Regions from separate parts of the Pantoea sp. X-Soil-OKNW-713 genome, predicted to be linked through region 2. Evidence: predicted binding sites of a transcription regulator. Region 2 holds the regulator's gene; each other region holds the start of a gene.
The links. The regulator sigma-54, encoded in region 2, starts transcription at its own class of promoters, with help from an activator protein. The targets are predictions, from matches to a motif close to GTTGGCACANNTTTCGCTNT.
Positions count from the first base shown of each region.

Region 1: hypA (hydrogenase maturation nickel metallochaperone HypA) is a predicted target of sigma-54. The motif match lies at 8,480-8,499, and genes of this name have one in related genera.
Region 3: AC6I8R_RS12830 (branched-chain amino acid ABC transporter substrate-binding protein) is a predicted target of sigma-54. The motif match lies at 2,141-2,160, and genes of this name have one in related genera.

Region 1 is NZ_AP035996.1:150,220-159,895, reverse strand. It holds gene AC6I8R_RS21220 (4-carboxy-4-hydroxy-2-oxoadipate aldolase/oxaloacetate decarboxylase) at 1-337, opposite strand, end outside; gene galB (4-oxalmesaconate hydratase) at 334-1,071, opposite strand; gene AC6I8R_RS21210 (LysR family transcriptional regulator) at 1,208-2,419, shown strand; gene flhA (formate hydrogenlyase transcriptional activator FlhA) at 2,689-4,758, opposite strand; gene hypE (hydrogenase expression/formation protein HypE) at 4,869-5,879, opposite strand; gene hypD (hydrogenase formation protein HypD) at 5,866-6,996, opposite strand; gene AC6I8R_RS21190 (HypC/HybG/HupF family hydrogenase formation chaperone) at 6,996-7,253, opposite strand; gene hypB (hydrogenase nickel incorporation protein HypB) at 7,244-8,095, opposite strand; gene hypA (hydrogenase maturation nickel metallochaperone HypA) at 8,088-8,450, opposite strand; gene hycA (formate hydrogenlyase regulator HycA) at 8,656-9,111, shown strand; gene AC6I8R_RS21170 (4Fe-4S dicluster domain-containing protein) at 9,200-9,676, shown strand, end outside.
Region 2 is NZ_AP035995.1:561,527-571,202, reverse strand. It holds gene kdsD (arabinose-5-phosphate isomerase KdsD) at 1-209, shown strand, start outside; gene kdsC (3-deoxy-manno-octulosonate-8-phosphatase KdsC) at 223-789, shown strand; gene lptC (LPS export ABC transporter periplasmic protein LptC) at 786-1,364, shown strand; gene lptA (lipopolysaccharide ABC transporter substrate-binding protein LptA) at 1,333-1,887, shown strand; gene lptB (LPS export ABC transporter ATP-binding protein) at 1,893-2,618, shown strand; gene rpoN (RNA polymerase factor sigma-54) at 2,667-4,100, shown strand; gene hpf (ribosome hibernation promoting factor) at 4,122-4,409, shown strand; gene ptsN (PTS IIA-like nitrogen regulatory protein PtsN) at 4,584-5,066, shown strand; gene rapZ (RNase adapter RapZ) at 5,119-5,973, shown strand; gene npr (PTS phosphocarrier protein NPr) at 5,970-6,242, shown strand; gene mtgA (monofunctional biosynthetic peptidoglycan transglycosylase) at 6,248-6,970, opposite strand; gene arcB (aerobic respiration two-component sensor histidine kinase ArcB) at 7,867-9,676, opposite strand, start outside.
Region 3 is NZ_AP035995.1:2,712,119-2,721,794, forward strand. It holds gene AC6I8R_RS12825 (ABC transporter permease subunit) at 1-831, opposite strand, end outside; gene AC6I8R_RS12830 (branched-chain amino acid ABC transporter substrate-binding protein) at 914-2,029, opposite strand; gene AC6I8R_RS12835 (AMP nucleosidase) at 2,365-3,819, shown strand; gene AC6I8R_RS12840 (NCS2 family permease) at 3,976-5,274, opposite strand; gene AC6I8R_RS12845 (response regulator) at 5,702-6,448, shown strand; gene AC6I8R_RS12850 (carbohydrate kinase family protein) at 6,385-7,437, opposite strand; gene AC6I8R_RS12855 (ketose 1,6-bisphosphate aldolase) at 7,439-8,299, opposite strand; gene AC6I8R_RS12860 (D-lyxose/D-mannose isomerase) at 8,311-8,994, opposite strand; gene AC6I8R_RS12865 (ABC transporter substrate-binding protein) at 9,069-9,676, opposite strand, start outside.

The DNA of each region.
Region 1 (9,676 bases), on a different replicon from region 2:
CCACGCCTCGCGCCTGCAACGAGGTCGCCAGCAGATCGCCAAAGAAGCCGTCATAGCAATCTGAGGTGGGAGCCACCAGCAACACGTCACCGGGCTGGCATTGTTCCACCGCAACGTGGAACATCCAGTTATCCCCCGGCGATACCAGCACCGTCACCGCGCTGCCCGCTATGGTGGTGCCCTGCTGCACCGGACGGATGCGCCTGTCCAGCAAGCCCTGACGCTGCTGCGCTTCGTGTACCGTCGCCACGCCGAAGCGCGCGAATTGCGCGATCAACGCCGCATCGGCACGCTCGATATGCCGTACCACCACGCCTTTCTGATTGACATCACTCATGCCAGATCCTCCGTCACGCGCGGGAACAGGCTTTGATAACCCTCACCGTGGCTGAGTACGCGTGAGGAAGCGATACCGACATTACGTTTTGCCTGCACGCCACGTTGCAGCGCCACGCGGGTGTAGTACTCCCACAGGTGCTCCTGACCGGCCATGCATTGAATCGCGGCGTATTTCTTTTCCCACACCGAGGTGATGTCCAGCAGCACGTCCGGTTTCCAGTGGCACTGCTCGGGCTGATGCGGTTCAAAACAGTAAACCGGCGGGGCGCCAATAATCGGTTCTCCCGGACGGTAACCCTCCGCCTGGGCAATGATGCGTGCTTCCTGGGTCAGATTGGCCGCCAGCGGGTGGTCATAGTTATAGGGATCAGCCACAGAATGGGTCAGGACAAAGTGCGGCTGAACCTTGCGGAACACATCAGCCAGACGGAAAAGCGTCTCTTTATCGGCACGCAGCGGGTAATCACCAAGATCAAAAAACTCAATCGAGGCACCGAGGATGTCTGCGGCTGACTGCGCTTCGCTGCGCCGGTTCGCTTTGACGATCTCCTCCGTCATATTGCCTTTACGCCACAGTTTGGCGGATTCACCCCGTTCGCCAAACGAAAGACAAACCACATGCACGTCATAGCCACGTTCAGCGTGCAGCGCGATTGCGCCACCCGCGCGCCAGACGAAATCGGCGGAGTGAGCACTGACGACGAGGGCACTTTTTTTAGCGGTGTTTTCCATCTTGTATTCCTGCTGTTGCGTTTTTTTTCATCCTGACATGCAGCCATCCGCGCGAATAATGCCTTTCATTGCGCGAGCTATGATTTTTATTTATGTTGTGATTTTGATCGCCGCAGGACGTGAGGCTGAACCGAAAATGACCCAGCAAGATAATGATATTAAAATCATGCAACTACGTGCTTTTTGCATGATTGCAGAACGCGGTACGGTGTCAGAGGCTGCGGAGAAATTATTTCGTACCCAGTCGGCGATCACCCGTTCTATTCGTGATCTTGAACACACTTTAGCGATGCCGTTGTTTGAACGTCATGCCAGCGGCATGCTGCTGACCGAAATGGGAAAATGCGTGTTGCCGCGTGCCCAGCGCGCGATCAACGAATTGCAGCACATTCCCGCGGCGCTGGCACGGCTGAAACAACGCGACCACCAGCGGGAAGAGGCAGAACCGATTTGGTTATTTAATGTGCGACGCCTTCAGGTGTTTCTCCGGCTGTATCGCCTGCACCATACGCAAAGCGTGGCGAACTCTCTCAACATCAGCCAACCAGCGGTGAGCGCCGCCCTGAAGGTGCTGGAAAAGGGTGCCGGACTGACGCTGTTTCAGCGCACGCCAAAAGGGATGATGCCTTCTACCGCGGCGCGCGAGATGGCCCCCTTTATCAGTCGCGCGCTGAATGAAATCCGTCATATCCCGGAAGATCTCGCCGCTGCAACCGGGATTTTGCGTGGCACGGTGCACGTTGGCGCGCTGCCGCTGTGCCGCAGCACCCTGCTGCCGCTGGCGATAACCCGGCTGGTGGCGGCGCATCCGGGCATTAAAGTGGTGACCAATGAAAGTGCCTTCGACGCCTTAATTACCGAGCTGCGCGCCGGGGATATTGATTTCATTCTTGGGGCATTACGTCAGGACGAGCAGGTGTTGGATATCCACAATCAGGTGTTGTTTGCTGAATCGCTGGTGCTGCTGGTAAGGCCCCAGCACCCTCTGGCGGGACGCACCCTGACGGCCAACGATTTGGCTGATGCGCAGTGGATATTGCCGCGCGATAACACCCCTTCCCGTCACCTGCTGGACGCGGCCTTCGCGGCGTTGGGAATGGCCGCCCCCACCCCGGTGGTGGAGAGCGGCGATCTGGCGATTGTGCGCGGTCTGCTGCTAAATTCCGACATGATAGCTGCCGTTTCCTCGCACCAGTTGGAGTACGAACTGCAAGCCGGAATTTTGCAGCCGCTGACGTTTGCCTTACCGGACACCCGCCGCGAGATTGGCTTAACCCTGCGCCAGGGCGCACTGCATGCCCCGGCGGCTGAAGCGCTGATTCAATACATTGTTGAGGTGGCATCGTAGCGGCGCGATTTATCGCGCGGGTTTGCCGACATCATGCACAGCATCGCGCAATAAATTGCGCCGCTACGGTTGTGTTCGGCCCGTTGCGGCGCGGTTTGCCGACATCGCGCACAGCATCGCGCAATAAATTGCGCCGCTACGGTTGTGTTCGGCCTGTTGCGGCGCGGTTTGCCGACATCCTGCACAGCATCGCGCAATAAATTGCGCCGCTGCGGTTACGTTCTGCCCGTTGCGGCGCGGTTTGCCGGCATCGCGACGCGACGAGCGGGTTACGACTCCACTTTGTTAATCCCCAAACGTTTCATCCGCGAAAGCAAGGTGGTTCGCTTGATGCCCAGACGCTGGGCTGCACCACGCGGTCCGGCCACCACGCCATTCGTCTCACGCAGCACCCGCATAATCAGCTGATATTCATCCTCTCCTTCGCGCGGCTCGGTGACGGGCGCGGCGATTTTTTTGGCGGCCGGAGTGTCCAGCATTTCCGGCAGCGACAGGTGCAGCACATTGCCGCGCGTCATCAGCACCGCCCTTTCAATCACATTCTCCAGTTCCCGCACATTTCCCGGCCACTCCATGCGTCGCAGCATACTCAGGGTTTCCGCGGGAATGCTGTCAATATTACGATTCAGGCGGTGAGCGATTTTGAAAGTGAGCGATTTCACCAGCAGCGGGATATCTTCCGGTCGCTCACGCAATGGCGGTAATCGGATGGGAAAAACGTTCAACCGATAGTAAAGGTCGTTACGAAATTCACGGTCAGCCACCATTTGCTTCAGGTCACGGTTAGTCGCCGCAATCAGTCGCACATCGACCGTTTGCAATTTGTTGCTGCCAAGGCGTTCAAACTCCTTTTCCTGTAACACGCGCAGCAGTTTCGGCTGCAACTCCAGCGGCATATCCCCCACTTCATCAAGGAATAACGAGCTTTTATCCGCCAGTTCAAAGCGACCAATTCGCTGGGTATTGGCCCCGGTAAAGGCCCCCCGTTCGTGACCAAACAAATCGCTTTCCAGCAGCCCGGCAGGCATCGCGGCGCAATTCATTTTTACCATTCGCCGACGATTGCGTTGGCTCTGGTTGTGAATGGCGCGCGCAATCAACTCCTTTCCGGTGCCGGTTTCGCCAAGGATCAACACCGTGCTGTCGCTGGCAGCCACAATCTCGACCTGTTTCAGCACATCGATCATCACTTCGCTGCGGCCAATAATTTCACCAACATCAGGGCTCCCGGCATTGATCGACTCCGTGGCCCACGAACCTTTATCCGTCAGGCTCTCCTTTAGCCGATTGATTTCCTGCCATGCCAGCGCATTATCGAGCGCAATCGCAATGCGTTCAGCGATTTGATGCAACAACTCAAGGTTGGCGGCGCTAAAGCCCCGTTCACCGCATTGCGCCAGCTTCATCACCCCCAACATATTGTCGCCAAATTTCAGCGGCATCAGGCACAACGTCTGCGCCTGATTATCCCAAAGCTCCAACAACCTGCGCTCATAGGAGGCCGCTTGTTGCTGCGGGTAAAGATTCAGCAACAACATTTCACCACTGGCAAACACCTGTTCGGAGAGCGTGCCCGCTTCAGGCACTTCACTCAGATCATGGATAGGTGACGCTTCATCGACAAAATGGGTGGAATAAATGGTGAGCCACGCTTTACGGCTGCTGCGCACCACGATGCTGATGGAATCAATGGCAAAGTGGTGATGGATTTCACGCGCGGTTTCCTGCATCACCTCGTCAAGATCCAGTTTCGACAGCACTGCATTGGTCACCGCCACCAAAATGCGAAAGTCATCCCGTTCACGACTCAGCACCTGGCAATGGTGATCGATATCCTGGGTGCTGCGAATCTGCTGGGCGCACAACCCCACCACCTGCGTCAGCGTATGCAGACGTTCCAGCTCCTTCTCGCTCCAGCCCTTGTTGCTGTCGCGAATAAACTCACAGCCACCAAAGATCTCACCACTGGAAACCAGCGGTAGCAGGCAGTAGCGCCCAAAAGGTGCGTAAAGCGGCAGGCTAGCCACTTGCGGCCAGGTCGCCTCAAATTCACGCCAGGGACAAATCAGCGCTTCAGGACGGGAAAGGATGCGTTGCATCGGTCCCGTCGCCAGTAAGCTCTGCTGATCCGGCGTGAGCGTCTTATCTCTGCCATAAAAACTGACTTGCCGGTGTTGCGGATGATAAAGCAACACATTCACGCGGTCCGCCAATGCCCCTTGTTTAACCAAGCGGGTCAGGCAATCAGCAAGCGCACTAAAATCGGGCTGTTGCAGCAGAGTCTGGGTGATATCAAACAATCCCTGCTGCCCGATATCGCTCATCGGGGTATATGCCATGTATGTCGTCCATTGAAAGACCTCCCGCTAAATATGGAGGTGAGTCCATCGTCCAATATTGATGAGAATTAAAGTTTATGTGGTTTTCTTTCGGGGAGACCAGGCATAGATCAACAAATTCGTGGCAAGGGTTCTGCATGCGGGAGTTCCAGGCTACGTCTGACGCCATAAAGTCCGTTCATTCTGACGCCGGGCTTTTCAGTCACGATGCCGATAATTGCGGCACGCTCACCCAAAGGATGGCGCTGCAATGCAGCGACGACTGCCGGTGCCGCTTCGGCTGAAGCCGCTATCAGCAGTTTTCCTTCATTGGCAAAATTCAGCGCATCCAGACCTAACAATTCGCAAACACCTCGCACCGCCGGGGAGAGCGGTAGCTGACTTTCGTGGATTTCCATCCCGCAGTGGCTGGCAGCGGCGAACTCATGCAGCACCGCATTGACGCCACCGCGCGTGGCATCACGTAACGCCTTCACGCCGCTGATGCCGACCAACGGCGCAATCAACGTGGACAGTGGCGCGCAATCACTTGCCAAATCCCCATCCAGCCCCAGCTGTTCACGCAAATTGAGGATTGTGGCTCCGTGGTCACCCAGGGTGCCACTGACGATCAACACATCGCCAACGTCAATCTGTGCCGCGCCCCAGCGTAATCCGGCAGGAATCGCGCCAAGACCGGCGGTATTGATGAATAGCTTATCGACCGCGCCACGCGGCACCACTTTGGTGTCGCCGGTAACGATGCTGACCCCCGCGTCTCTGGCCGTCTGCGCCATGCTGGTTACCACGCGTTCCAGCGTCACTAACGGCAGCCCCTCTTCAAGGATAAAACCACAGGAAAGCCAGCGCGGCTGCGCGCCACTGACGGCAATATCGTTGACCGTGCCGCACACCGCCAGCTTGCCGATATCCCCGCCGGGGAAAAACAGCGGATCGATAACGTAGCTGTCGGTGGAAAATGCCAGCCGATCCCCTTTGCCGGTCAGCTCGCTTAACCCCAGCCGCGCCTGATCTTCCTGCTCCGCCAGCCAGGGATTGTCAAACGCCTGGAGAAACAGGTCGGCGATCAGTTGCTGCATCATTCTGCCGCCACTGCCATGCGCTAATTCAATTGATTTCATCATTCACTTCCTGACTTCTGTACTGATACCAGGCCGCGCAGGCCCCTTCCGAGGAGACCATCAGCGCACCAAAGGCGTTTTGTGGATTGCAGCCCTTGCCGAACATCGGACATTGATGCGGTTTACAACGCCCGGTGAGCACATCGCCACAACGTGCGCGCGGGTCGTCACTCACCTGCTGCTGCTGTGGCCGGAACCTGACCTCCGCATCATAGGATTGATACGCCTGCGTCAACTGAACACCGGATTCCGCAATCACCCCCAGTCCGCGCCATTCAGACGCCCCTCGGAGGCAAAAAACCTCGCGCATGGCTTGCTGCGCCAGCAGGTTTCCCTCATCCGGCACCACACGTTTGTATTGATTCTCCACCCGGCTTTGCTGCTTGATTTTTTGCTCCACCAACATCAACACGCCCTGCAATAAATCCATCGGCTCGAAACCCGCCACCACCAGCGGCCGCCGGAAATGCCGGGGGATAAACTCATAGGCGGCAGTGCCGATCACCATGCTGACATGACCCGGTGCCAGGAAGGCGTCGATGCGGTTATCCGGCTGCGACAGCAGGCTGCGCAGGGTGGGGATAAGCGTAATGTGCTGGCAAAAGAAGAAGAAATTGGTGACCTGTTGCGCTTTGGCCTGTTGCAGCGTGATGGCTGTGGCGGGCATGGTGGTTTCAAAGCCGAGAGCGAAAAACACCACCTTACGGTGTGGATTGAGACGCGCCAGCGTCAGGGCATCCATCGGTGAATACACCACCCGCACATCCGCCCCCTGCGCTTTGGCCTGCATTAGCGATCCCTGTCTGCCCGGCACGCGTATGGCGTCGCCAAAGGTGCAGAAAATCACTTCAGGATGGCGGGCAATTTCAATGCAGCTATCAATGCGCCCCATCGGTAACACGCATACCGGACAGCCCGGACCGTGGATAAAATCGATGTTGTCCGGCAGCAACTGATCGAGGCCAAAGCGGAAGATGGCGTGGGTATGTCCCCCGCACACCTCCATAATCTGCAACGGATGCTGCGCATCGTAATCCAGCAATGGCGCCCGCTTATGCAGGGTTTCAATCAACTGCATCACGCGGGCGGGGTCGCGATATTCATCAACATAACGCATCAGCCACGCTCCTCACCGTACAGCAAGGCCCCGACATCAGGTTCCATGTCGAACATGTTTTGCAGCGCATCGAGGGTGTCACGCGCCTCCGCTTCATCAATGATGCTCATGGCAAAGCCAACGTGCACCAACACCCATTGGCCCACCGTTGCATCGCCCACCAGCGTTAAATTGACATCGCGCTGCACGCCGCACACATCCACTTTCGCGTCATTACCCTGGCGCTCAACAATCTGGCCCGGAATGCCTATGCACATCGCTCGCTCTCCAGCCAGTTAATCCACGCTTCCATGCCTGCGCCGCTGGTGGCGGAAACCAGCATGATCTGGATATCCGGGTTAACCTCGCGGGCATAGGCCAGACATCGGTCAACATCGAATTGCAGATACGGCAACAAGTCAATTTTGTTGAGCAACATCAGCGAAGCCGCAGCAAACATGTACTTATATTTTAGGGGTTTATCCTCACCCTCCGTCACCGAGAGCAGCGCAACTTTGTGGCGTTCACCCAAATCAAAACTCGCCGGACACACCAGATTGCCGACGTTTTCAATAAACAACACCCCGTTGTCTGCCAGCGGCAGACGCTGCATCGCCGTCTGAACCATTTGCGCATCCAGATGGCAACCTTTGCCAGTATTCACCTGAATCGCTGGCGTACCCGTGGCGCGGATGCGTGCGGCATCATTTACCGTCTGCTGATCTCCCTCGATCACCGCGCAGGGCACCTTGCCCTGTAACCGTTTCAGGGTTTCGGTCAGCAGGGTGGTTTTACCGGAACCAGGGCTGGACACCAGGTTCAGCACCAGTTGACGCTGCGCAGTAAAAGCGGCGCGATTCGCCTGCGCCAGCTGATTATTTTTATCCAGCACATCAAGCTCCAGCTCCAGCATCTTACGCTGGCTGATACCCGGTGCATGGGCTTCGGCCACGCCGTGCCCATAATGCAGATCGCCATGCTCACTGAGGTTGATGCCAGAAATCCGCTGCACCCGACGTGGTGCCGGCGCAAACGGGGCGCTGCGAAACGCCGAATGCGGGTTACGCTCATCGCCTTCGATATACAGGTTGCCTTCACCGCAACCACAGGTACTACACATGATTGATCTCCTGATCGATTTCCAGCCGCTTAATTTGCACGCCATCATCCGCCACGATGCGCAGTTGATGACCGCCACATTGCGGGCACCGTCTGACGCGCTGCGTAAGCAGCGTGATGTACTGCTGGCAATCGTGACACCAGCACTCCGCTTCCTGCTGATGAAGATGAAGTTCACACCCTTCAGCCAGGGTGCCCCGGCACGTCAGTTCAAAGCAGAACTGCATCGCGCTGGTCTCCACGCAAGAAAACGCCCCGACCTCCAGCCAGACCGCAGTGACACGGCGTGCGCCATGTTGCCGGGCGTGGTTATCGATCAGTTCGACTGCGCGTTGACAGAGGGTAATTTCGTGCATGCTGCCTCCTGGGTTCACTGAGGGCTGCTAATGCAAAGACGATGCCAGCGCGGCGGCGTGTCGATGTCAAAGATGACGAAATGACATGTCACTGACGGATTATTCGTGACAGAGATTTATATATTAACTATAAAATTCAATATTTTAAAAACATGGCACGAAATGTGCCTTAGGGGAATATCCGCACAAACAGAGTGATTTAATAATGGATATTAGGGAACTGAGTGACAAAGCAGCCTACATCGCTGATAAGCATCAACGCTTGCAGGCACAGTGGAAACAATACGGTAACGCCTTAGTTCAGGGGATAACCCTGTCAAAAGCCAAACTGCACCACACCATCGCCTGCACACCGGGGGATGAGTTGCGCTTCTTCTTATTTGAACACTTCGTCATTCATATTCAGCCAGGCGAAGGCTTTAACAATCACCGTATCGAGTACTTTCTCGCGCTGCCGGATGACAGCGATAAGATATTGATTGGTCATGCCAATATCGACAATGACGGTTGCATCGACAACACCTTCAGCAATCGCGATCGCGAGAAGGTACTTACCCACTATCTGGAACTGATTCAGCCGATTTACGACAGCCTCTATCTGGCGGTCCATGAAAACACCCCGGTGTCGATGGAACGGCTACAACAAGCCGCCGTGGCGTAAAGAGGTTGAGGGTGTCGAAACTGTCGAAGCGACAGGTTATCGGCATGATTTCGTCATTAATGACGACAGTCACCAGAGGAATCCGTTGGTGAACCGTTTTGTAATCGCTGATTCAACATTATGCATTGGTTGCCATACCTGTGAAGCGGCCTGCGCGGAGACGCACCGGCAACAGGGTTTACAGTCGATGCCGCGTTTAAAGGTGATGCGCAACCGGGACGAATCCGCCCCGCAGTTGTGTCGCCACTGCGAAGACGCCCCTTGTGCCAGCGTCTGCCCGGTGAATGCCATTAACCGTGTGGATGGCGCGGTACAGCTGAACGCTAACCTGTGCGTCAGCTGCAAACTGTGCGGCATCGCCTGCCCGTTTGGGGCTATCGAATTTTCCGGCAGCCGCCCGTTACACATCCCGGCTGACGTCAACAGCCCCAAAGCGCCCGCCGCCCCTGCCGATCCCCTGCGCGTTAGCTCGTTGCTGGACTGGGTTCCTGGCATTCGTGCTGTCGCGGTGAAATGTGATCTGTGCAGCTTCGATGAGCAGGGTCCGGCCTGCGTGCGCACCTGT
Region 2 (9,676 bases):
GGGTGTTTGATATGGGTATCGATTTCCAGTCAGCCAGCATCAAAGATGTGATGACACGCGGCGGTATTCGCGTACGTCCCAACCTGCTGGCCGTTGACGCCCTTAATCTGATGCAAAACAAAAACATCACTGCGCTGCTGGTGGCCGATGACGATCGCCTGCTCGGTGTGGTACATATGCATGACATGCTGCGCGCTGGCGTTGTCTGAACAGGAAAAGAACATGAGTGTTGAAACAGCTGCGATCGAGACCTGCTATGGTCCGGTGAGCGCAGAAGTGATGGCGCGCGCAGCGCAGATCCGCCTGCTGATTTGTGATGTGGACGGCGTAATGTCAGACGGCCTGATTTATATGGGCAACAGCGGCGAAGAACTGAAAGCTTTCAACGTGCGCGATGGCTATGGCATTCGTTGCCTGCTGACCTCCGGCATTGAAGTGGCTATTATTACCGGCCGCAATGCCAAACTGATGGAAGATCGCTGCAAAACCCTCGGCATTACGCATCTTTACCAGGGACAATCGGATAAGCTTTTGGCCTGGCGCGAACTCCTGGATAAACTGTCATTATCTGCGGAACAGGTGGCGTATATCGGTGATGACCTGATCGACTGGCCGGTAATGGCCCGCGTGGGTCTGAGTGTAGCGGTCGCCGATGCGCACCCGATTCTGTTGCCGCGCGCGCATTACGTCACCCGCATTGCCGGTGGCCGCGGTGCGGTACGTGAACTTTGCGATCTGATCTTAATGGCGCAGAACAAATTTGAGGATGCCAAAGGGCAATCAGTATGAGTAAAAGCAGGCGTTGGATAACGCTGATTCTGGCCCTAATCGCTCTGGTGCTGATTGGCTGGAATCTTACCAACCAGGATGAGAGCAAAGCGCCGGTTACCACCAACGACCAGGAGCCGACTTACACCAGTTCGACTTCTCACACCGTGGTGTACAATCCAGACGGTGCGCTGGCCTACAAACTGATTTCGGATAAAGTGACCTACTTTGCTGCCGATGAACTGAGCTGGTTCGATAATCCGGTGATGACCACTTACGACGTGAATAAAATTCCGACATGGTCTGTGCGCGCCGATAAGGCAAAGCTCACCAAAGATCGTATGCTTTATCTTTACGGCCACGTTGAAGTGAACACCCTGACGCAGGATTCGGAGCTGGAACGCATTAAAACCGATAATGCGGTGGTCAATCTCGTCACCCAGGATGTTACCTCAGACGATCAGGTCACCCTTTATGGCCGCAGTTTTAACTCTACTGGCATGAAGATGCGCGGCAACTTACGGACGAAAAATGCCCAGTTGATTGAAAAGGTCAAATCCTCCTATGAAATCCAAAATGAAAAACAACAGCCTTAAATTACTGCTGGTCAGCGCCCTGTTAGCCACCAGCTTGCCCGCTCTGGCATTAACCGGGGATTCTGACAAACCCGTGAATATCGATTCAGAGAATCAGTCGCTGGATCTGCAAGGCAATGTCGCTACCTTTACCGGCAACGTCATCGTGACTCAGGGATCGATCAAGATCACCGCCGACAAAGTCGTCGTCACTCGCCCGGGTGGTGACAGCAAAAAAACCATCGTTGATGCCTGGGGCAACCCGGCAACCTTTTATCAGATGCAGGACAACGGTAAGCCGGTACAGGGTCATGCGGCCAAATTGCACTATGAACTGGCGAATGACTTTGTTGAGCTGACGGGTAACGCCTACATTGAACAGTTGGATAGCAATATCAAAGGCGATCGCATCACCTATCTGGTGAAAGAACAGAAAATGCAGGCCTACAGTCAGGGCCAGAGCAAACGCGTGACCACCGTGCTGGTGCCGTCGCAGTTGCAGGACAAAAACGGTTCATCCCAGAGCCAAAAGAAGAGTAACTAATTTCTATGGCCACACTGATCGCTGAAAACCTGGCGAAAGCCTACAAAGGCCGCCGCGTGGTAGAAGACGTTAGCCTGCAAGTTAAATCCGGCGAAATTGTCGGATTGCTTGGCCCCAACGGGGCCGGTAAAACCACCACCTTCTACATGGTGGTCGGAATTGTGCCGCGCGATGCCGGTCGTATTGTGATTGATGATGAAGACATCAGCATTCTGCCGCTGCATGCGCGTGCACGTCGCGGCATTGGTTATCTGCCGCAGGAAGCCTCGATTTTCCGTCGCCTCAGCGTTTACGACAACCTGATGGCCGTATTGCAGATCCGTGACGATCTCAGCGAAGAGCAGCGTCAGGATCGAGCCAACGAACTGATGGAAGAGTTCCACATCGAACACCTGCGTGACAGCATGGGTCAGGCACTCTCCGGCGGTGAACGCCGTCGTGTCGAGATTGCCCGCGCGCTGGCTGCCAATCCTAAGTTTATCCTGCTGGATGAGCCTTTTGCCGGTGTTGACCCGATTTCCGTCATTGATATCAAGAAGATCATTGAACATCTGCGCGACAGTGGGTTGGGTGTGCTGATTACCGACCACAACGTACGCGAAACCCTTGCCGTTTGTGAACGCGCTTACATCGTCAGCCAGGGGCATCTGATTGCTCACGGCACACCCGATGAAATACTTGCAGATGAGCAGGTTAAGCGTGTTTATTTGGGCGAAGAGTTCAGACTCTGATAAGGTGTCGGAACCTCCGACGTTTGCTTAGGAAATTCAATCCGGATTATGAAGCAAGGTTTGCAACTCAGGCTCAGCCAACAGCTGGCGATGACACCCCAGTTGCAGCAGGCAATTCGCTTGCTGCAACTCTCTACGCTTGAACTCCAGCAGGAATTACAACTGGCGCTGGAAAGCAACCCATTGCTCGAACAATCAGAACTCCATGAAGAAGTAGACGCGCGCGAATATCAGGAAAGTGAAGCCCTCGACACCCGCGAGGCGCTGGAACAAAAGGACATGCCGGAAGAGCTGCCGCTCGATGCAACCTGGGATGAAATCTACACCGCCGGAACGCCTTCCGGTACGGGTACCGATTACCAGGATGATGAGCTGCCGGTCTATCAGGGCGAAACCACGCAGTCGTTGCAGGATTATCTGATGTGGCAGGTTGAGCTGACACCGTTCACCGATACCGACCGCGCCATTGCGACTTCGATTGTCGATGCCATTGACGACACCGGTTATCTCACCGTGACGCTCCAGGATATTTGCGACAGCATCGGTGATGAAGAACTGACGCTGGAAGAAGTGGAAGCGGTATTGAAACGCGTACAGCGTTTTGATCCGGTCGGCGTTGGCGCACGCGATTTGCGCGATTGCCTGCTGGTGCAGCTGTCCCAATATGCCGCCGATACGCCGATGCTGGCGGAAGCACGGTTGATTGTGAGCGATCATCTTGATCTGCTGGCCAATCACGATTTCCGTAGCCTGATGCGCATGACGCGTCTGAAAGAAGATGTGCTGAAAGAGGCAATGTTGCTGATTCAGTCGCTTGATCCGCGCCCAGGTCAGTCGGTCAACACCAGCGAGCCTGAGTATGTCATCCCGGATGTGCTGGTACGCAAGGTCGGCACCCGCTGGACAGTTGAGCTAAATGCCGACAGCGTACCGCGTCTCAAAATTAATCAGCACTACGCGGCGATGGGCGGTGCGGCGCGTAATGACAGCGACAGCCAGTTTATCCGCAGCAATTTACAGGAAGCCAAATGGCTGATTAAGAGCCTGGAGAGCCGTAACGACACGCTGCTGAAAGTGACTCGTTGTATTGTCGAGCAGCAGCAGGCGTTTTTTGAACAGGGCGAGGAGTACATGCGTCCGATGGTGCTGGCGGATATCGCCCAGGCCGTGGATATGCATGAATCCACCATTTCCCGTGTTACCACGCAGAAGTACTTGCATAGCCCGCGTGGCATCTTTGAACTGAAATATTTTTTCTCCAGTCATGTGAATACCGAAGGTGGCGGTGAAGCCTCCTCGACGGCAATTCGTGCGTTGGTGAAAAAATTGATCTCTGCGGAAAATCCCGCAAAACCCTTGAGCGACAGCAAACTGACCTCCATGTTATCTGAACAGGGCATCATGGTGGCCCGCCGTACGGTTGCTAAGTATCGCGAGTCTTTGTCCATCCCGCCCTCGAATCAGCGCAAGCAGCTGGTTTGAATGTATTGAGAAGGAAGACCTATGCAAATAAACCTTACCGGACTGAATGTAGAGATTACCGAGCCGCTGCGCGAATTTGTAAATAGCAAATTTGCCAAACTGGAACACTATTTTGATCGGATTAATCAGGTCTATATTGTTCTGAAAGTGGAAAAGGTAACGCAGATTGCTGATGCAACACTGCATGTGAACGGCGGTGAATTGCACGCGACATCGGAAGCGGAAGACATGTACGCGGCGATTGACGGATTGATCGACAAGCTTTCCCGTCAGTTGACCAAACATAAAGATAAACTGAAAAAACACTAACCTTCACGCTTGCAGAGTACTGATAGGTTCGGTACTCAGAGCACAGAATGGGGCGGGCTGACCGCCCCGTTTTGTCATCTGCGCAAGCGCCAACAGGAGACACTGCATTTTTCCCGTGATAAGGGGTAAAGTGGGTGATCCTCGCGGCTATGTGAACTCGCAAGTGAAACGATGATGAACAACGATCTGACACTGGAATTGAGCTCGGTCCTTACGCTGGACTGCACCCGCAGCGGCGTACACTGCCAGAGTAAAAAACGTGCGCTGGAAATAATCAGCGAACTGGCAGCCAAACAGCTCAATCTGCCTCACCAGACGCTTTTCGAAGCGATCCTCACCCGTGAACGCATGGGCAGTACCGGTATTGGCAATGGTATTGCCATTCCACATGGCAAACTGGAGGAGGACACGCTGCGCGCCGTAGGCGTGTTCATTAGCCTCGATCAACCTATCGCTTTTGACGCGGTGGATAACCAGCCTGTGGACCTGCTGTTTGCGCTACTGGTGCCCGCAGACCAGTGTAAAACCCATCTGCATACATTATCGCTGGTGGCAAAACGTCTGGCAGATAAAACCGTCTGTCGCCGTCTGCGCGCTGCGCAGAGCGATGAAGAACTCTATGCCATTATCACAGAAGCGCAGGAAGACCACTCTTAAGCGACAGATACTTTTACCGGCCAATGCGCCGGTTTAAAACGGGAGAAATGTGATGGTGCTGATGATCGTTAGCGGTCGGTCAGGCTCAGGAAAATCAGTCGCGTTGCGTGCGCTTGAGGACATGGGGTTTTACTGTGTCGATAACCTGCCAGTGGTATTGCTGCCAGAACTGGCCAATACCTTAAGCGAACGCAACATCTCTGCTGCCGTCAGTATCGACGTGCGCAATATGCCGGAATCACCGGAGATTTTCGAAACCGCGCTTAACAACCTGCCGGACTCGTTTTCGCCACAGTTGCTGTTCCTCGACGCCGATCGCAACACGCTGATCCGTCGCTACAGCGACACACGTCGCCTGCATCCACTCTCCAGTAAGAATTTGTCACTGGAAAGCGCGATTGATGAGGAGAGCGACCTACTTGAACCACTGCGTTCACGGGCCGACCTGATCATTGATACCTCCGAGATGTCGGTGCATGAGTTGGCTGAAATGCTACGCACCCGTCTGCTGGGTAAACGCGAACGCGAGCTGACGATGGTGTTTGAATCCTTTGGCTTCAAGCATGGTATTCCGATTGATGCCGATTATGTGTTTGATGTGCGTTTTCTGCCTAACCCACACTGGGACCCAAAACTGCGTCCGATGACCGGCCTTGATCGCCCGGTGGCCGCGTTCCTCGACCGGCATACTGAAGTGCACAACTTTATCTATCAGACACGCAGCTACCTTGAATTGTGGCTCCCCATGCTGGAAACCAATAATCGTAGCTATCTCACTGTCGCAATCGGTTGTACCGGTGGTAAGCATCGTTCGGTCTATATCGCCGAACAACTGGCCGACTATTTCCGTTCGCGCGGTAAAAATGTGCAATCCCGTCATCGCACCCTGGAAAAACGCAAATCATGACCGTGAAGCAAACCGTTGAGATTCGGAATAAATTGGGCATGCATGCGCGCCCGGCGATGAAGTTGTTTGAACTGGTGCAAAGTTTCGACGCAGAAGTGCTGCTGCGTAATGAAGCAGGAACGGAAGCGGAAGCCAGCAGCGTAATTGCGCTGCTGATGCTGGATTCCGCCAAAGGCGGCCATATTGAGATTGAAGCCAGCGGCCCGGAAGAAACCCAGGCGCTGGCAGCGGTGATTGAATTGTTTGAAGCCGGTTTTGATGAAGATTAACCGTTTCAGTGCAATTTGTAGCGGTTAAGGAAACCTTCCCCACCCAGTTGCCGCATCTGACGCATAATCCATTGCTGTCTCTGACGAATGTAACCTGAAGGGGCATCGGCGCGAAAACGGATCGGATTAGGCAATACCGCCGCCAGCAGCGCCGCTTCTGCTATGGTCAGGCGACTGGCGGGTTTGTGAAAATAGCGCTGGGATGCCTCTTCTACCCCAAACACACCGTTGCCAAATTCGGCGATATTCAGATAGACCGTAAGAATGCGTCGCTTGGTCCAGACCGTTTCGATTCCTACCGTCAATCCCGCTTCCAGCCCTTTACGAACCCAACTACGTCCATCCCACAAAAACAGGTTTTTCGCGGTTTGTTGTGATAGCGTCGAAGCACCACGCATCCGTTCATCGCCCTCGTTATCCAGCACCGACTGAATCGCGGCAACGTCAAATCCCCAGTGTTCTGGGAACTTTTGATCTTCAGAGGCAATGACCGCCAGCGCCATCCACGGTGAGATCTCATCCATGCTGACCCAATCCGAATGTGCCACATAGCCAAAATTGCCGTGCAGCCAGGCACCCAGCTGTCGTTCAACCATCACTGCGGAAAAAGGCACGGGCAAGAAGGAAAATAACAAAATCCCTGCCAGCCAAATACCCAGCCAGGCGAGAAGAAATTTTGCGATCCACACTTTTACACGTTGCCAAAGTTTCCCTTTATTCTTAGCCATCTAATTATCTCTTACCTGTTCCCTGTGTTAATCAATCACCAAGGTCACCATAGCATTCGATGATAGTCGAATACCAAGAACCGCTGTCTGACCAGTTGATTTATCGAACAAATTCATTGCCTGCGCAACCATCGTTCCTTTAATAGAGCCAAATACATCAAGCACTTCCGCTAAAAAGGAATCGGTTCCATGCTTAAATGCGTATTGGAAAAATTGCTGACAGACACTTCATTGAACGTGATCCAGATCACACAAAATGATTCACGATGCTTAACATTTAAATTTCACAGTGGTTGATTCCTCTCATTGATTATTGAGAGCATTCCGAAAAAAATGTGTAAATTATCCGCAAGGGCTTTGCGCTATCTTCGAATTCTGGTTAAGCAATTTGCCTACTTTTTGGTTTACATCCATCGTTAAAACCTGAATCTGGAACTTTCTATCGATGGTTTCCAAAACGTTTTGGATAACCCGCGCTACCAACCATGTTTCATGCCATATTTCATGCATTTACTACGAAAAAAAGCGAATTTTCCCTGACCAGGAGACTTTCGTCACACTTACGGGGTTTTTACGTCACTTCAGCGAGTTAAAACCCGACCAAAAACAGAACGACTGGTCAAAATTAATGCAATGAGTCAAAGAAATTAATTCCTTGCTTGACTGTGTCAGCAAATTAATGTTTTCTGTATTTAAACGCTGCTCAACATCACACAATTTAATGAATCTTGTCACAAGTGGTGACGAATTTGCTAAGGTGGTTTTGAAGCGTTAACCAATACCACGCTGTTGCTCAGGATAGACCTCAAATAATAGCAGCAGCGCCATTTTCCCTGGTGTTGGCGCAGTATTCGCGCACCCCGGTTTCGACTGGGGTCATTTTTTTCTGGTCCTTGTTACTTTTCCCGCGCTGCAACCCATTCACGTAAGACATTCACGTCATGCTGCCATTCTTGTTTTAATTCGTCGATCCACTCCTGAACGTTGTCCCACCACGCAGGCAATTCGGGTGACTGGATCTGTTTGGCCAGCTTTTGCAGATGCAGCAAACCGACCGAACCCGCTGCACCTTTGATTTTGTGACCCTCTTCGGCAATGCCTTTCTGGTCGCGCGCCATCATGTTCGAGTCAAGCACGTCGAGGTAGCCTGGCATCATCTTTTCAAACATCGTCAGGCTTTGCGTAATCAACCCAGGCCCCACCAGCTCGATATACTGTTCCAGCATAGGCACATCCAGCAGCGTCCGGTTTTTCTCCTCTGACGGTTCAGCCATCGGGGCGTCGGTTTCCGCCTGATAATCCCAGAACTTTTTGATCATCGCGGTCAGTGCAGGGACGGCCAGTGGTTTGCTCAGCACATCATCCATCCCGGCATCCAGATACTCTTTTTTATCTTTCAGCACGTTGGCGGTCAGAGCCACTAACGGTGGCAGCATCTCTCCGGCGTGTCGCTGATGAATGGCACGCGACACATCAAGGCCGGTCATATCCGGTAACTGGATATCCAGCAGCACCAAATCAAACTCCTGCGGGTCGAACATCTCCAGCGCGGCGGTGCCGGTCATCGCCACCTCCACGCTACAACCGAGCTTCTCCAGCACCGAACGCGCCACAATCACGTTCAGCTCAATATCCTCAACCAACAGGACATGCAACGCCGGCAGAGGCATCGCATCGTCCAGATTGTCGTCCTCAACCTCTTCCGCGACCCGTGGTGCCTTGATCTCGACGGTGAAGCAGGAACCCTGCCCCTGAACGCTACGTACCGTGATATCGCCGCCCATCGCCTGTGCCAGACGACGTGATACTGCCAGTCCAATCCCCGTGCCCGTGGCGGGTTTACCACCATGCTGATCTTTCACCTGATAATACATGGCGAAGATTTTGTCCTGTTCCTCTTGTGGGATCCCCATGCCGGAGTCTTCCACCTCAAAATGCAGCGTCTCATCCTGGTGATAGGCAACGCGTACCACGATCTCGCCCTGCTGGGTAAATTTCACCGCGTTACCAATCAGATTCCACAGGATCTGCCGCAGTCGGGTGCCATCCGCCGAAATTTTATGGGGCAGCGGCAGTTCAGGCGACATGACAAACTTTAGCCCTTTCGGCTGTGCCAGCAGACCAGAGAGGTTTTCCAGGTCCGCCAGGAAGCCGGTAAAGTCGAGCGGTTGGTTATCGAGTTGCACTTTACGTCGCTCGATTTTGTCCACCTCAATCACATCATTAAAGATGTTGCCCAGGGTGATGGCGGAGACGTGAATGGTTTTCAGGTACTTCAACTGCTCCTGATTGAGGTCGGTATCTAACAGAATGCGGCTCAGGCCAACAATGCCGTTAAGCGGCGTACGCAGCTCGTGGCTGATAGTTGAGATAAAGGTGGTTTTCTCACGGCTGGCGTTCTCCAGCGCGTCCTGATAGCGCTTACGCTCGGTAATATCACGTCCAAAGCCCATCAGGCCACTGCGTTTCCCAACGCGGTCGTAATAAGGCACTTTACGGATTTCGAAACAGGCTTTACGCCCATCGGGATATTGCAGCCACTGTTCGTAAGTCAGGGAGACATTGTGCCGGAATACTTTTTCATCCGTCTCCAGCACCTTGGTTGCGGCATCTTCGTCGTAAATATCGCGCGGCGTCAGGCCAATGAGCTGTTTCTCACTCAATCCGGTCAGTAGCTCCATCGCCCGGTTACACCCGGAGAATTGC
Region 3 (9,676 bases), 2.2 Mb from region 2:
ATCTTTGTAATCGGAGTTCACCAGTCCGGCGAATTGCGCTTCCGCCACCCCGAGCAGCAGACCGCCGAGCATCGCCCCGGGCAGCGAACCGATACCGCCCAGTACCGCAGCGGTAAACGCCTTGATGCCGATGACAAAGCCAATGTAGAAATCGAAAGTGCCGTAGTTCATGGTCACCAGTACCCCGGCCAGCCCGGCCATTGCCGCACCAATCATAAACACCAGCGAGATCACCCGATCGGTGTTGATACCGAGAATCGCGGCCATGCGCCGATCCTGCTGCACCGCACGACAAATCCGCCCCAGCCGCGTGTACTGAATAATCCACGTCAGCAGCGCCATGCCGCACAGAGCGGCAATCAGAATAAACACTTTGGTCCAGGTGATTTGCACCACGCCACCATCAATCTCCATACGCAGCACGCCACTCATCAACGTGGGGATGCCCTGCTGGTTCGGTCCCTGGCTCAATTGCACGTAGTTCTGCAAAATCAGCGACATGCCAATCGCCGAAATCAACGGCGCAAGACGGGTGGAGTTGCGTAACGGGCGATAAGCGATGCGCTCAATGGTCCAGCCATACACGGCGGTGATGACGATAGTGAAGATCAGGGTGCCGAAAATCAGCAGTGGAAAGGAGTGGATGCCGAAGAAGCTGAGCAGGCCCAGCCCGATGGCACAAAGATAGGCGGAGACCATATACACCTCGCCGTGGGCGAAGTTGATCATGCCGATAATGCCGTACACCATGGTGTAGCCGATAGCAATCAGCCCGTAAACCGCGCCCAGCGTCAGGCCGTTCACCAGTTGCTGAAGAAAGAAGGCGTCCATATGCAAGTCCCGTGCTTAAGGGGAGCGCAAACCTCGCGCCCAATCGCGAATGGCCCCGCTGCACGCGGGGCCGCGTGTCAGCTTACAGCTGGTGATATTTGCCTTTATCGTCCCACTGGTAGACCACGTAATCCGAGACTTTCAGGTCGCCTTTGCCATCCCAGGCTTTTTTACCCATTACGGTATCGACGCTATTCGCTTTCAGCCAGTCGCTGGCTTTGGCGTTATCTTTCCCTGCGGCTTTATACGCAGCGGCCAGTGCCTGCACCGAGGCGTAGGCATACAGGGTGTAACCTTCCGGCTCAAAACCACCCGCGCGGAACTTGGCGATCACCGCTTTACCATCCGGGATCTGACGCGGGTCCTGACCAAAGGTCATGTAGACCCCTTTGGTGTATTGCGGGCCACCGGCAGCAGTCACCATATCTTCCGTCACGATGCAGTCACCGGAGAAGAAGGCAGCCGTAACGCCCTGCTCACGCATCTGACGCACCAGAGGCCCCGCTTCCGGGTGGCAACCGCCAAAGTAGACCACATCCGGTTTCACCGAGGCGATTTTGGTAACCAGCGCGTTGAAGTCTTTCTCACCACGCGACAGACCTTCATATAACACCTCGTTGACGCCACGTTTTTCCAGCGCCGCTTTGGTCGCATCAGCCAGCCCCTGACCGTAGGTGTCTTTATCGTGGATCACCGCCACGCGTTTGGCCTTCAACTTATCGATGATGTAGTTAGCCGCAATCGCCCCTTGTTGGTCGTCACGGCCACACATACGGAACATGGTTTTCATGCCGCGTTCAGTGATTTGTGGGTTGGTGGAACCGGGGGTGATCGCCAGCACACCGGCATCGTCATACACTTCAGAGGCGGGCATGGTGGAGGAGGAGCAGAAGTGGCCGACCACCGCCAGCACTTTGTCCTGATCCACCAGACGGTTAGCTACCGCCACCGCCTGTTTTGGTTCGCAGGCGTCATCGCCCTGCACCAGCACAATTTTCTCACCGTTAATGCCTCCGGCAGCGTTGATATCATCCGCCGCCTGAGTGGCACCTTTCCAATACTGTGCGCCGTAAGTGGCATTAGGGCCGGAAAAGGGTCCGGCTACACCAATTTTAATGTCTGCCTGGGCATAAAACGCCGCACTCAGGCAACCAGCAATCACGACCTTCAATGGTACTTGTATGAATTTCAAAGACATGCTTTCAATCCTCAACGGGTCAGGAACGGAGCCATACCACGGCCTGGGAGAAATCAATTTCTGAAACTTAACGAAGTGCGATGAGTGGCCAGCAGGGCCACGGTTAACGATTAAGCAAAAACCTCGCCAAAGGTAAGCATTGGTGACAAGTTTTTGCACCGACAGCGCGTTAAAGCGGCGGGAACACGTCTGCTGATCTTAACCATAGCCAGCGTTTGCCGACGCACCAGCACTCTGATGGTGCAGAATGCGGTCGATCACAGATTCTTCATGGTGCTGAGGGGTTTACCCGCTATGCTATAGCCAAATCGGCCCAAATTTCGGAGGGAGAACCTATGACTACACAACGGAACGGCATCAGCAGCCAGCAGGCGCTGGATGAACTGGAACGCCTGTACGACAACGCGGTTGCGGCTTTACGCAGCGCAATTCGTGACTTTACCGAACAGGGACGTCTGCCGGATGAAACGGCACGGCAGCAGGGATTGTTTGTTTACCCGGAACTTCGCCTTACCTGGGCGGGCGATGGCCCGCAGCAGAACCGCACCCGTGCCTGGGGCCGCTTCACCCATACCGGCAGCTACAGCACCACCATTACCCGTCCGGCCTTGCTGCGTCATTACCTGAGCGAGCAACTGTCGATGATTGAGAAAGAGTACGAGGTGGTGATTGAGGTCGGTCCCTCTCAGCAGGAGATCCCCTACCCTTACGTGATCGACGGTTCGGACCTGTCGCTGGATCGTTCCATGAGCGCCAGCATCGCACGTCATTTCCCCACCACCGAGTTGTCGCAAATTGGTGATGAAACCGCCGATGGCCTGTTCAACGCCGACGCGCAGTTCCCGCTGTCGCATTTTGATGCGCTGCGTACCGACTTCTCGCTGGCGCGTCTGCGTCACTACACCGGCACCGCCGTTGAGCACTTTCAGCCGTTCGTGCTGTTCACTAACTACACGCGTTATGTCGATGAGTTTGTGCGCTGGGCGATTGAGCAAGTACAGGATCCGAACACACCTTACGACAGCCTTGCCTGTGCTGGCGATGTGGTGATCACCAAAGAGACCCAGGACCCGGAAGCGATGATGTCGGACCTGGCGTGGAAGAAGCACCAGATGCCCGCCTGGCACCTGACGTCACCCAATCGTCGCGGCATTACGCTGGTGAATATCGGCGTGGGGCCATCCAATGCCAAAACCATCTGCGACCATCTGGCGGTGGTGCGTCCCCATGCGTGGTTGATGATTGGTCACTGCGGCGGCCTGCGCGAAAGCCAGACCATCGGCGACTATGTGCTGGCCCACGCCTATCTGCGTGACGACCATGTGCTGGACAGCGTATTGCCGCCGGATATCCCGATCCCCAGCATTGCCGAAGTACAGCGCGCGTTGTACGACGCCACCAAAGCGGTGAGCGGTATGCCGGGTGAAGAGGTCAAACAACGCCTGCGTACCGGCACCGTGGTGACCACCGATGACCGTAACTGGGAGCTGCGTTACTCCGCTTCGGCGTTGCGCTTTAACCTGAGTCGCGCTGTGGCGGTGGATATGGAGAGCGCGACTATCGCAGCGCAAGGGTATCGCTTCCGTGTGCCGTATGGCACTTTGTTGTGCGTTTCAGATAAGCCGCTGCACGGGGAGATCAAGCTGCCAGGTCAGGCGAATCGCTTCTATGAAGGGGCGATTTCGGAGCATTTGCAGATTGGGATTTGTGCGGTGGAGTTGCTGCGGGCGGAGGGTGATAAGTTGCATTCGCGCAAATTACGCACCTTCAATGAACCGCCGTTCAGGTAGGACCCGGTGCGGTTGGTGACCCTTCTGGGCAGGTGCGGTCTGTGACCCTCACCCCGGCCCTCTCCCATAAGGGAGAGGGAGATGTGCCATATGCTCGATCTGTTCCCTCTCCCGCTTGCGGGAGAGGGTTAGGGTGAGGGACCAGGGTGAGGTTAATTACGCGCTCAACCAACCCAGCTTAATCACAAACAGGATAGACATAATAATCAGCGCCGCATTCACCTCTTTGGTACGGCCACTCAACAGCTTCACCACCGTCCAGGTAATAAACCCAAACGCGATACCGTTAGCAATCGAGTAAGTCAGCGGCATGGTCAGCGCAGTGACCGTCACCGGCGCAGCCGTGGTGATGTCTTTCCAGTCAATCTCCGCCAGGCCAGAAGCCATCAGCACCGCCACGAACAGCAGCGCAGGCGCAGTGGCGAATACCGGCACGCTACCCGCCAGCGGCGAGAAGAACAGGCTCAGCACGAACAGAATAGCCACGACAATCGCGGTCAGACCGGTACGACCACCGGCGCTGACGCCCGCTGCCGATTCAACATAACTGGTGGTGGTTGAAGTCCCCAGCAGAGAACCAAACAGCGCAGCCGCACTGTCGGCGATCAGCGCACGGCCCATTTTCGGCACGTTGCCCTGCTCATCCGCCAGACCCGCACGCTTGGTCACACCCAGCAGCGTACCGGTGTTGTCGAACACGTCGACAAACAGGAAGGCGAAAATCACGCTCACCAGGCCCACGTTAAAGGCACCGGCGATGTCCAGTTGCATAAAGGTCGGAGCGATAGACGGCGGTGCAGAGAACACGCCACCAAACGGCGTCAGGCCAATACCCATCGACAGGAATGTCACGATCAGGATGCCGATCAGCACCGCACCGGTCACGCGACGCGCTTCCAGTACCACGATGATGACGAAGCCCAACAGCGCCAGCAGCGGGCCAGGTTTGGTCAGATCGCCCAGGCCCACCAGGGTCGCCGGGTTATCCACCACGATACCCGCGCCTTCCAGCGCAATCAGCGCCAGGAACAGGCCGATACCGGCAGCAATCCCGGCACGCAACGGCAGCGGAATACTGGCGATAATCCATTCACGGATTTTGAACACCGACAACGCAAAGAAGATACAGGCTGACAGGAACACCGCACCCAGCGCGATTTGCCAGGTGTAGCCCATGTGCAGCACCACGGTGTAAGTAAAGAAGGCGTTGAGGCCCATACCCGGCGCCAGCGCAATCGGGTAGTTCGCAATCAGGCCCATCAGCACGCAGCCGATTGCCGCCGCCAGACAGGTGGCCACGAAAACCGCGCCCTTATCCATACCGGTCGCACCCAAAATGCTTGGGTTAACAAACAGGATATAGGCCATAGCCAGGAAGGTGGTTATGCCCGCGATAACTTCGGTGCGGACCGTTGTGTTGTGCGCTTTTAGCTTGAATAGTTTTTCTAACATCATCATCTCTCGTGATGGGGAGACGTCACTGACGTGCGTTCTCTTGCCAATGGGGTGTGCATGCGCGTTATTGTTGCGGGAAAAGGCAGACGGCTGCATGCTCGGCCATCAATCCGCCTTGTTACTAAACTCCTTTCCCCCTGTCCTCATAGCAATTGCTATGCCATAACAGGACGCAATCGTTTACCTTCACGACTGTATCTTAGACTCAGACAATTCTGAACCAGAACGAGGCGCGATTATGGTGCATTGCACCATGCGCGCGCAATCGTTTTCCCACACGTCAACCGGGTAGCGAAAAAAGATTGCGGTAACGCACGCTTTCAAACTCTGTCAGGCGATGCCGCTCACGTTTCTGTTGCCTGATTAAGCAGGCAAAAGTGGTCGGTATACACTCTCGTTAACCCTTCCATAACAAAAGAGGCCCGTAATGAAGCCCGCAATTCTGGTAGTGGATGACGATCGCGCGGTATGCGAACTGCTGCACGATGTATTGAGTGAACATGTTTTTACCGTATTCAGCTGCCATCAGGGAAAAGATGCGCTGACGTTGCTGGATAAACACCCGGAAATCTCGCTGGTGATGCTGGATATGATGCTGCCGGACACCAATGGTCTGCTGGTGCTTCAGCAAATGCAGCGCCAACGACCTGAGCTGCTGGTGATCATGCTAACGGGCATGGGATCAGAAGCGGATATGGTGGTGGGTCTGGAGATGGGCGCTGACGATTATATCGCCAAACCGTTTAATCCCCGTGTGGTTGTTGCGCGGGCGCGTGCAGCATTACGCCGTTGTGGTCGGCTGGCGCAACCCGTCAGCACCCAGGACGAGGGTTGGCAGTTTAACGGCTGGCGACTGGATGAAACACGCTGCCAACTGTTTAACCCCCAGCGTGAGACGGTGACGTTAACCCAGGGTGAATATGCGTTGCTGCGCGCCCTGGTGTGTCATGCCCGCAAAGTACTGACGCGCGACCAGTTGCTGGAGCTGACCCACAGTGAAACGCTTGATGTGTTCGACCGTACCATTGACGTGCTGATCATGCGGTTGCGCCGCAAGATTGAGATGAACCCGCATCAGCCGAGCCTGATCCGCACCATCCGTGGTCTGGGTTATGTTTTCTCTGCGGATGTGATGCGCCCGGCCTCTGCCGTGCATGTCACACAAATCGCCTGATCCATCCAGCGCTGCATCTCGGCCAGTGGCCGGGTGCCGTCCAGCGCATTCGCCGCGTGCAGATTAAAACAGGCGCAGGTATGCGCCAGCTTCAGCGTCTCGGTCATTGGCCAGCCCTGATGACTGGCGTATAACACGCCGGCACAAAAGGCATCCCCGGCCCCGACGCTGCCAACAATCTCTTCTGGCGTCAGTTGCCACGCCGGTTGCCAGCGCCCTTCACCGTTGACCTCCTGGCCCCATGCCCCTTCTGGCGCATGGATCACCACGCGTCGCCGGACGCCCTGCTGCACCAGCCAGGTCGCCGCCGCCGCAAAGGCGTCAGGCGGTGCGATCCCCGTCGCGCTGCGCAGCCTGACGCCGGTCAGGGATTGCGCCTCCAGTTCGTTAATCACCAGATAATCGAGCCAGCGCAGTGCGGGCACCACCAGCGCCTGGTACTCCCCGACGCGCGACACCAGATCGAGCGAGGTCAGATAGCCGCGCTGCTGCATTTGCGCCAGCAGATGGGCACCGCGCGTTCCCCAGTGTTCATCCGGTAAATCAAGACAATCCAGCAGCAACAGATAACCGAGGTGGAAGATGCGATGGGAGGTATGGATAGCGGCAAAATGCGGTAAATCGAGCTGTGCATTGGCCCCGCGGGCATGAAAAAACGTACGCTGACCATCCGGTGTGGTCATCACCTGGGTCATGGCGGTGTTCACGCTACGGGTGCGCTGTACCAGGCGGCGATCAACCTGATGCTGGTCCAGCAACTGCACGATAAAATCACCGTCGCTGTCCTCGCCGATCATCCCCACCCCGGCCAGCGGCAAATCAATCTGCATACGCGCCAGGGTGAACAACACGTTAAGCGCGGCCCCGCCACTGCATTTTTCACTGTGGTGGATCTCAGCCAGCCAGCCTTGTTCCGGCCAGTGACTGATGCGCTGTACATGATCCACCAACATGCTGCCCGCTGCCAGGATGCCGCTGCGTATTGTCATCTCAGGCCCTCCCGGCGCTGCCGAACACCCGCATCTGCTGAGCCACCACGTTGCTGATATCACGCTCCACGGCCATCAGCAGCTCGGCAAAGGCGTCATAACGCGCCTCTCGCTGGGCAATCTGGTTCTCGATCGCTCCCAGTGCCGCCTGCGACATGCCGGTATAGAAGTTGATTTTGTGGATACCCAGGCTGATGGCATGGCGGAAATCGGCATCGCTGATACCGGAACCGCCATGCAACACCAACGGCACGCGTGCCGCATCACGGATCGCCGCCAGCCGGTCGAAATCGAGTTTCGGCTCGCCTTTGTACTTACCGTGCGCATTGCCGATTGCCACAGCCAGACAATCAATGCCGGTGCTGCGCACAAACTCGGCTGCCAGTTGTGGATCGGTGAATTTATCGCTGTCGGCCTCGCCAAACAACGCGCCACCTTCATCGCCCCCCACCGCGCCAAGTTCCGCTTCCACCGATACGCCAAGCGCGTGACAGATTTTCACCACCTCCTGAGTCTGGCGCACGTTCTCGTCATAACTGAGGGTCGAGCCATCAAACATCACCGAGGTAAAACCCAGGCGGATGGCCTGCATCACCGCGTCGAAGTGCAGGCCGTGATCGAGGTTGAGTACCACCGGAATATCGTGCAGCGCCGCTTCGGTACGAATGGCAGCAATCAGATGATCGAGGCTGACATACTTAAAGTGCACCTCGGCAATGTTGATGATAAACGGCGAACGTTGCTGTTCCGCCGCGTGAAACAGCGCACGCAGAAAGTGGGTATCGAGCACGTTAAACGCGCCCAGCGCATAACCATTTTGTTGCGCATGAGCCAAACCCTGCGCCAGTGAAATCAGTGCCATAGAATGCTCCTTCAGGCCAGCCAGCGGGCATATTCGTTACACAGCAACCAGCGCGGATCTTCATCCTCATCAATCGGGTTGAAGCGTGCCAGCGGGGTGAGAAAGACATTGTCGTGCTCGTCGTCGTTCGGCATGGAGACTTCCCCTACCAGCACATCGCCGTAGCCCTCTTCGCCCCAGAAGCTGTGCCAGATGCCGGGGACAAGGGTGACGCTTTCGCCCGGCGACAGACGCAGTTGCGAACCGGCGGCATGGGTCTGGCGTAGGCCATCAAGGGTGACGTTAACCGGCGTGTTAGCCAGTTGCTGGCCGTCACGGTTGTGCAGCGTGACAATCAGGTTACCGCCGCCACGGTTGATAATGTCTTCCATCTTTTGCGGGTGATAATGCATCGGCGTCACCTGCCCTTCGCGCACATGCATGATTTTTTCCGCATAGGGTTTGCTCCACGGCTTACCGCCGCGTGAGCCGTTGCGCAGGGTGAACAGGGTTAACCCGGTCTGAAAAAAATCCTCGGCACCAAAGCTGGTGACATCCCAGCCCAGATGCAGGGCCAGCAGTTCATCGGCGACAGATTTATCCAGCGCACGCCACTGGCTAAGACCGTAATCGGCCCAGCTCGGCAGGTGGACATCCTGGCGCATAAAGAATTCGCGGGTCAGTTGTAGAATGGCATTCACTTCCGAACGTTGCATCACTGCGTCTCCGGTCAGTGGGAAGTTGGGGCGGCGCGAGCCTTAACTGAACAACATTACGCCGCCCAGGTCGGTTATTTCACCGTCCAGCCTTTGTAGCTGCCGACGTTGTTACGATCGATCATCGTCACCGGGATCAGCACCGGTTTGTCCGGCGCTGACTTGCCTTGCAGGATGTCGTAGCCAATCTCCACGGCTTTGGCTGCCATCACCTGCGGATCTTGTGCCGGTGTAGCGACAAACAGCGAACCTTTGCGCTTCAGCGCCTCTTCACCGTCCGGGCTACCATCGACGCCGACAATAAAGAATTCACTGCGTTGCGCCTGTTTGGCGGCCAGATCCGCGCCGATGGCGGTAGGATCATTAATCGCGAACACCGCATCAATTTTCGGGTTAGCTGACAGCAGGCCGGTCATCACTTCCAGACCGCCTTCACGGCTGCCTTTGGCGTTTTGGTTCGATGACAGAATCTTGATATCAGGATGGGTTTTGAACTCCGCCTCGCAACCTTCGACACGGTTCTGCACGGCGGAAACCGGCGGTCCGTTGATGATCACCACGTTGCCTTTGTTTTTCAGGCGGTCGGAGATGTATTTACAGGCCATCGCCCCGGCCTGGGTGTTATCGGAGGTGATGGTGGCATCGGCCCCTTCGGCGGCCACGTCCACCGCCACCACCACGA